DNA from 2 places in the Streptomonospora halophila genome. Region 2 is predicted to be linked to the other one. Evidence: riboswitches for the same ligand, from Rfam matches in the RefSeq annotation. Region 2 holds a riboswitch; the other holds the start of a gene.
What was found. Region 2 has a riboswitch for thiamine pyrophosphate ahead of thiO (glycine oxidase ThiO). Riboswitches for the same ligand answer to the same signal wherever they lie in the genome.
Positions count from the first base shown of each region.

Region 1: another riboswitch for thiamine pyrophosphate. It lies ahead of ABEA15_RS22760 (ECF transporter S component); the one in region 2 lies ahead of thiO (glycine oxidase ThiO).

Region 1 is NZ_BAABIK010000036.1:35,306-39,490, forward strand. It holds gene glgP (alpha-glucan family phosphorylase) at 1-1,211, shown strand, start outside; TPP riboswitch at 1,872-1,979, shown strand; gene ABEA15_RS22760 (ECF transporter S component) at 2,144-2,707, shown strand; gene ABEA15_RS22765 (ABC transporter ATP-binding protein) at 2,704-4,185, shown strand, end outside.
Region 2 is NZ_BAABIK010000001.1:388,154-392,338, reverse strand. It holds gene ABEA15_RS01695 (long-chain fatty acid--CoA ligase) at 1-790, opposite strand, end outside; gene thiE (thiamine phosphate synthase) at 935-1,585, opposite strand; gene ABEA15_RS01685 (Rv2175c family DNA-binding protein) at 1,686-2,045, opposite strand; TPP riboswitch at 2,310-2,423, shown strand; gene thiO (glycine oxidase ThiO) at 2,420-3,643, shown strand; gene thiS (sulfur carrier protein ThiS) at 3,634-3,834, shown strand; gene ABEA15_RS01670 (thiazole synthase) at 3,938-4,185, shown strand, end outside.

The DNA of each region.
Region 1 (4,185 bases), on a different contig from region 2:
TCGACGTCCGCGAGCGCCTGCGCGCGTCCTGGCGCCGGCGCGGCGCCTCCCAGGCCGAGCTGGGCTGGGTCGACGACGTGCTCGACCCCGAGGTGCTGACGATCGGCTTCGCCCGCCGGGTGCCCTCCTACAAGCGGCTCACCCTGATGCTGCGCGACCGCGAGCGGCTCGCCTCGATGCTGCTGGAGCCGGACCGGCCGCTGCAGATCGTCGTCGCGGGCAAGGCGCATCCGGCCGACGAGGGCGGCAAGCGGCTCATCCAGGAGATCGTGCGCTTCGCCGACGACCCCCGGGTGCGGCACCGGATCGTCTTCCTGCCCGACTACGACATGGCACTGGCACGGGCTCTGGTGCAGGGCTGCGATGTCTGGCTGAACAACCCGCTGCGCCCACTGGAGGCCTGCGGCACCTCGGGCATGAAGTCGGCCCTCAACGGCGGACTCAACCTGTCGGTGCGCGACGGCTGGTGGGAGGAGTGGTACGACGGCTCCAACGGCTGGGCCGTCCCCACCGCCGACGGCGTCGAGGACCCCGACCGGCGCGACGCCATCGAGGCCGCTGCGCTCTACGACCTGGTCGAGCAGCAGGTGGTGCCGCTGTTCTACGACTTCGACGACCGCGGCCTGCCCAAGCGGTGGCTGGAGATGGTCAAGCACACGCTGGTCTCGCTGGGCCCGAAGGTGCTGGCCACCCGCATGGTGCAGGAGTACGTGACCCGGCTCTACCAGGGCGCGGCCGACTCCTCGCGCGCGCTGGCCGCGGGCGGCATGCGCGGCGCGGGCGAGCTGGCCGCGTGGAAGCGGCGCGTGCGCGGCGCCTGGCCGGATGTGCGGGTGGAGCACGTCGAGATGACCGGCTGCGAAGGCCCGCCCCTGGTCGGCGGCGACCTGCGGGTGCGCGCGTGCGTCGAACTGGGCGGGCTGGCCCCCGAGGACGTGCGGGTCGAGGTGGCCGTGGGGCGGGTCAGCGACTCGGAGTCGCTGGTCGACCCGGTCCTGGCCGAGCTGTCGGCGGACGAGGGCGCCGCTGAGGCCGCCGGTTCGCGGACGGTGTGCTACCACGGCTCGGTGCCGCTGCGGCGCGCGGGGAGCTGCGGGTTCACCGTGCGGGTGCTGCCGCACCACTCCCTGCTCGCAGACAACGCCGAGATGGGGCTGGTCGCGACCCCCGAGCCGCCCGAGGCCGTCAAGGAGGGAATGGTCCTGCGGTGAGGCCGGCGCGCCTCAGCAAGTCGGATCGTAGCCATGTCGTTCTGTGAGCCAAGGAGTTGACTGCCTGTTTTGTCTTCCTAAGCCCGCTTGGCCTCCGACTTCGCCGCGCTCCGCCGGCAGCTCGCGGCCGCGCGGCGCGGGCACCACGATGTGGCGCCGGCGTCCGTCGGGGTCGCGCCGCCGCTCGGCGAGGCCGCTGCTCTCCAGGTCGTTGACGGTCCCCGCCATGGCGTCGGGGTCGATGCCCAGCCGCCGGCCGGCTCCCGCTGTGAGACGGCGGTTCCATCGCGGCGGCCGTGGCGAGCACGGTGACGTGGCGCGCGTTCGGCCCCAGCGGCTCGAAGGCCGCCACGATCATCGCGAGCACCGTTTCGCCGAGCTTGCTGAGCCGGTGGCCGGTGTCGCCCCGCAGAGCGCTCCGGGATACCCCGCCGACGTCGTCCGCGCTGTTCATGTCCGCATGCCGGTTCCGGCTGATCGCCGCACCGCGCTGGGCCGCGGCGCCGACCGCGCCCGGCGCCCGCTGCCCGACCCGTCCCAGTGCCGCGGCAGGCATGCCGCCGTCCGCCGTCCGCCCGGGTGCGGTGGCATCACCTCCTGCGACCTGCGCATTCGGCGCCCACCTTGACCTTCGGTGTGCGTAGGTCCCCATAATGGAGGCGAAACCGACAGGGGAGCGCTTGGGCGCTGAGAGTGCGGTCCGCGACCGCAGACCCTCACACACCTGATCTGGGTAATGCCAGCGCAGGGAGTCGTGAACCCGTCCGCCGGTTCGGCGCGGCCGCGCGCCCCGATGCGCGGGCGCCCGGTTTCCGGCCGGCGCTCTTGGCCGGGTCTCCCTCGCTTCGTCTGCGAAGGGACGTCCTGTGAGTGATCAGAAGCCGCCGACCGGCAACGCGAACCCGGAGCCGGCCGCCGGTGCCGGTGCCACGGTGAGGCAGCGCTACCGCACGGTCGACATCGTCGTCCCCGCTGTGCTGGGTGTGGCCGTCGGCGTGATCTTCTGGGCGTGGAACCTGCTGTGGCAGGTCTCCGCCCCGCTGTTCGCGTTCTTCCCGCCCGCCCAGGCGGTCGTCTACGGCATGTGGCTGGTGCCCGGAGTCCTGGGCGGGCTCATCGTCCGCAAGCCCGGCGCCGCAGTGCTGACCTCCACGGCTGCCGCGTTCGTGTCCATGGTGCTCGGCACGCCCTGGGGCGTCGAGGTCGCCCTGGCGGGCTTCGTCCAGGGCCTGCTGCCCGAGCTGATCTTCGCCGCCGGCCGCTACCGCCGCTGGGGCATGCCGATCGCGCTGCTCGCCGGCGCGGCCGCCGGAATCGCGCCCGCCGTGTGGGACAACGTCCGCTACTACCCCACCTGGCCGCTGTCCTTCCAACTCACCTACGGCGTTCTCGTCGTGATCAGCGCCGCCGTCATCGGCGGCGCCGGCTCCCGGCTGCTCACATCGGCCCTGGCCAGGGCCGGCGCGCTCTCCGCGTTCCCCTCGGCGCGCGGATGAGGGCCGACCGCGGCGGCGCCCGCGTCGAGCTGTCCGGCTGGGGGTGGCGCCACTCGGGCCGCAGCGGATGGTCGCTGCGCGGCGTCGACCTCGTCGTGGAGCCGGGGGAGCGGGTGCTGCTGCTCGGCGCCTCCGGTGCGGGCAAGAGCACGCTGCTGCACGCGATGGCCGGGCTGACCGGCGGCGCCGGCGCCATCTCCGGCGACGAGGAGGGGCGGCTGCTCGTCGACGGCGGCCGCGCCGACGCCGCGCGCGGCTCGGTCGCGCTCGTCAGCCAGGACCCCGAGACGCAGCTGGTCATGGCCCGCTCGGGCGACGACGTCGCGTTCGGCCCGGAGAACCTCGGTCTGGAGCGCGCGGACATCTGGGCGCGGGTCCGCGACGCGCTGGAGGAGGTCGGCTTCGGCTACGGTCCCGACCGGCCCACCGCGGCCCTGTCCGGCGGGGAGAAGCAGCGCCTGGTGCTGGCCGGGGCCCTGGCGATGCGGCCGCGCCTGCTGCTGCTCGACGAGCCAACGGCCAACCTCGACCGCGGCGGCGCCGCCCGGATCCGGCGCGTGCTCGCGCACCTGCTGCGCAGCAGCGAGGCGACCATGGTGCTCGTCGAGCACAGCGTGGCCGAGGTGGTCGGCGCCTCCGACGCAAACGGCGCCCAGGACGCGGTGGCCGCCCTCGTCGACCGGGTCGTCGCGGTCGAACCGGGCGGAGGCGTGATCGCCGACGGTGCCCCTTCCGCCGTCTTCGCCGACCAGGGCGCCGCGCTGGCCGAACAGGGCGTATGGGTGCCCGGACGCGAGCCGCGCCCCCGCGTGCGCCCGGTCGCACTGCCGGGACCGGCGGTGATCGAGGCGGTGGACTGCGCCGCGCGGGCCCCCGGCGGCGCCGGCTTGGCGGGCGAGCCGGGCGCCGAGGTCCTGCACGGCGTCGGCGCCGCGGCGCACGCGGGCACCGCGACCGCTCTGACCGGACCGAACGGAGCGGGCAAGTCCACCCTGCTGGGCCTGCTGGCCGGGCTCGACGCGCCCCGGGGCGGAACGGTCGCGCCCCGCGGGCGCCTGGCCGAGATCAGCACCCGTCCGCTGGCGAGGTGGCCGGCCCGGCGCCTCGCCCGCCACGTGGGGACGGTGTTCCAGCACGCTGAGGACCAGTTCGTCACCGGCCGCGTCCGCGACGAGCTCGCCTTCGCGCCCCGCCGTGCCGGGCTGGGGCCCCGCGATACGCAGCGGCGCGTGGACGAGCTGCTGGAGCGCCTGCGGCTGACCGGCCTGGCCGACGTGCACCCCTTCACCCTCTCCGGCGGGGAGAAGCGGCGGCTGTCGGTGGCGACGGCGCTGAGCTCGGGCGCCTCCCACGCGCCGGACGTGCTGCTGCTGGACGAGCCGACCTTCGGGCAGGACACCCGCACCTGGGCCGAGCTCGTGGAACTGCTGGCCGAGCTGCGCTCCGACGGTCGCGCGGTCGTCACCGCCACCCACGAC
Region 2 (4,185 bases):
GGATCATGTCGGCCAGCGGGCCCGGCTGCAGGAAGCGGTCGGGCAGCACCAGCGAGGCGCCCACCATGAGCGCGGCGAAGGGCAGGCCCCAGCTCATGGCGTGGAACATGGGCACGACGGCGAGCACGGTGTCACCCTGGGCGACGGCCATGCCGTCGGTCATGCACACCTGCATGGAGTGCAGGTACATCGACCGGTGGCTGTAGGCGACGCCCTTGGGCGCCCCGGTCGTGCCGGAGGTGTAGCACATCGCGGCGGCGTCGCGCTCGTCGATCTCGGGCCAGTCGAAGGTGTCGGGCCGTTGGGCGAGCAGGTCCTCGTAGGAGTGCACCTCCACGCCCTCGGCGGCGAGGCCGCCGGGCTCCCCTCCGGCGACGATCACGTGGCGCACGGTGCGCAGCCGCGGCAGGACCGGCGCGAACACCGGGACGAGGGAGGCGTCGACGATGACGACGCGGTCCTCGGCGTGGTCGGCGATGTAGGCGACCTGGTCGGCGTGCAGCCGGATGTTGAGCGTGTGCAGCACCGCGCCCATGGCCGGGACGGCGAGGTAGGCCTCCAGGTGCTCCTGGTTGTTCCACTGGAATGTGGCCACGCGCTCGTCTCCGGCGACCCCGAGCCCGCGCAGCGCGTGGGCCAGGCGGGCGGCGCGCGCGCCGACCTCGCCGAGGGTGGCGCGGCGGGGCTCGCCGCCGGTCCAGGTGGTGATGCGGGCCCGGCTGTGCACCGAGGTGCCGTAGCGGACGAGGTCGCCGACGGACAGCGGGACGTCCTGCATGGTGCTGCGCATTCGCCCTCACCCTTCACGCAGTACGGACGTGATTCGTGTCACCGACGCTAGAAGGGGCGGGGCACGCGGGAAAGCATGCCGGGCACATCGTTACCTGACGGTGTTAGGCAAAGGGTGCGCCCGCCGGAGGGGGCACGGGCGCGTTCAGCCCGCGGCGGCGAGCCTGCGCGCGAGCTCCTCCGCCGCGGCGCGCGGGTCCTCGGCGCCGGTGATGGCGCGCACGACGACCACGCGCCGGGCGCCGGCCGCCACCACGCGGTCGAGGTTGGCCAGGTCGATGCCGCCGATGGCGAACCAGGGGCGCTGCGGGGCCATCGCAGCGGTGCGCTCCACCAGCTCCAGCCCGGCGGCGGCCCGGCCCGGCTTTGTAGGCGTGGTCCAGGTCGGACCCACGCAGAAGTAGTCGACGCCCTCCTCCTGGTCGGAGGCGGCCGCCATCGCCGCGTCGCTGTTGGAGCGGCCGATCAACGGACCGGCGCCGACGACGGCGCGCGCGTGGGCCACAGGCAGGTCCTCCTGGCCCAGGTGCAGCACGTCGGCGCCCGCCGCCAGGGCGATGTCGGCGCGGTCGTTGACCGACATCAGGGCCCCGTGGCGCTCGCAGGCGGCCCGCACGGTCTCCAGCGCGGCGAGCTCCCCTCGGGCCTCCAGGGACTTGTCGCGCAGCTGGACGATGTCGACGCCGCCGGCCAGCGCGGCGTCGAGGAACTCGGCGAGGTCGCCCCGGTCGGCGCGGGCGTCGGTGCACAGGTAGAGGCGCGCCCGGTCCAGGCGCTCTCGCAGGCTCGCGTTCACCGGGCCAGGGTAACCGCCGCGGGCCGGGCGCCCGCGCGCGCCCTCCTCCGCCGGGGCGGGCCGCCCCGGCGGGGGCGGACGCCTCCGGCTCAGGGCGCGGTCAGAAGGCCATGGCCTGCGCGCGGCGGCGGACCTCGGTGCCGCGGTTGTCGCTCAGCGCCTCGATGGGCGCTCCCGGCAGCGTGTCGTCAGGGGTGAACATCCACTCCAGCGCCTCTTCGGTGCTGAACCCGGAGTCGGCCAGGACGGTGAGCGTGCCGGGCAGACCCTTGACGACGTCGCCGCGGGAGATGAACGCGGCCGGGACGCAGAGCTCGCCGCCGCGCCGCACGCCCAGCAGCTTGTGGTCGGCGATGAACTGCTTGACCCGGTTCGGGCTGACGTTCAGCTCCTGCGCCGCGTCCTTCAGTGTCATCCATTCACCGACGAGGGCGTCGATGTCGCTGTCGTTCTCGTTCACGCTGCCAATGTGCCACACCCGCCCCCGTGCCAAACTCCGCTGCGGCGGCGTATCGCTCAGGGCGTAGGGCGCGTGTTCGGCGGGTCGCTGTCCTCCTGCGCAGCGCCCCGCTCCGGAACAGCGCTGCACGCCCCGACCACGGGGCGCACCCACGCGTCCGAGTCGTGGACGGATCCGTCGAACACGCCCCGGCCCGGTCCGCCGGGAGGAGCGCCGCTCCGCCCGGGACACCCCGGCGGGCCGGGCCCTAGAATGGGTGCGGACGAGAACACCCGCGGGAGCCGGGGCGGGACCCGGCTGAGAGGGAGGCTGGCCGCCTCCGACCGCATGAACCTGATCCGGGTCATACCGGCGAAGGAAGTGGCAGCAGGACCGTGTGTGCAGCGACCGACCTCTCCGCCTCGCAGCGCACCGCCGACGTGGTCGTCGTCGGCGGCGGGCTCGTCGGGCTGGCCACCGCTTGGCGTGCCGCCCGCGCCGGGCTGAGCGTGACCGTGGTGGCCGAACCGGTCGAAGGCTCCGCCTCGACCGTGGCCGCCGGCATGCTCACCCCCGCCACCGAGGCCTCCTACGGCGAGGAGGCGCTGATGCGCCTCGCCGTCCTCTCCCGCGACCGCTACCCCTCCTTCGTCGCCGAACTTGAGGAGGACAGCGGGCTGGATGCGGGCTACCGCGCCGAGGGCACCCTGCAGGTCGCCTTCGACACCGACGACATGGCCCGGCTCGGCCACCTCGGCGAGCTGCGGGAGCGCCTGGGCCTGTCCACCGAGCGGCTCACCGGGCGCGAGTGCCGCAGGCTGGAGCCCATGCTGGCGCCGTCGGTGCGCGGCGGATACCTGGCGGCCGACGACCACTCCGTGGACCCGCGCGCACTGCTGGAGGCGATGCGCGCCGCCGCCGAGCGGCGGGGCGCCGTGGGCGTGCGCGACCGCGCGGGCCGACTGGTCCTCGACGGCGGCCGCGCCCGGGGGGTCGTACTCGACTCCGGCAACGAGGTCTCCGCGGGGCAGGTCGTGCTGGCCGCCGGGGTGGGCACCCCGGCGATCGAGGGGGTCCCCGAGGGCGTGGTGCCGCCGCTGCGCCCGGTGAAGGGCCAGCTGCTGCGCCTGCGCACGCCCGAGGGCGAGGACCCGATCGTCACCCGCACCGTGCGCGGCCTGGTCAAGGGATCGCCCGTGTACCTGGTACCGCGCGGCTCCGGCGAGATCGTGCTCGGCGCCACCCAGGAGGAGCAGGGCTTCGACACCCGCCTGACCGCCGGCGGCCTGTGGCAGGTGCTGCGCGACGCCCACGAGCTGGTGCCCGGCGTCAGCGAGCTGGAGGTCGCCGAGACCTGTGTGGGGCTGCGCCCCGGCTCCCCCGACAACGAACCGCTGCTGGGCCCCACCGCGGTCCCCGGGCTGCACCTGGCCGCCGGCCACTTCCGGCACGGGGTGCTGCTCGCCCCGGCCACCGGTGACGCCATGGCCCAGGCTCTGACCACCGGCGCGCTTCCCGACTACGCGCGCCGGTTCGCCGCCACCCGCGCCGCCGGCGGTCTCCCCGCCGCCGCGGACGGCGGCCGCACCGAGGGAGGCGAGCAGGACCAGTGGATGTGATCATCAACGGCGAGCGCCGCGCGGTCCCACCCCGGACCACCGTGGAGGAGGTCGTGCGCTCTCTGACGCACCGGCCCGCCGGCATCGCCGTCGCGCTCAACGACGAGGTCGTGCCCAAGGCGGGCTGGGCCACCACCGAGGTCGGCGAGGACGACCGCGTCGACGTGCTCACCGCGGTCCAAGGAGGCTGACGTGACCCATACGCACACCCCGGCGAGCCCGGAGGCCGCCGGAGCTCCCGGCACCGGCCGCGAGGACCGGCCGCACCCCGGCGCGGAGTCCGGCGAGGACCCGCTGGTCATCGCCGGGCGCTCGTTCACCTCCCGGCTCATCACCGGAACCGGCGGCGCGCCCTCGCTGCGCGTCCTGGAGGACGCCCTGGCCGCCTCGGGCACCGAGCTGACCACCGTCGCGCTGCGCCGGGTCTCCCCCGGCGCCGAAGGAACGGTGTGGGACGTGCTGCGGCGCAACGGCATCCGGCCGCTGCCCAACACCGCCGGCTGCTACACCGCCGGCGACGCGCTGCGCACCGCCCGCCTGGC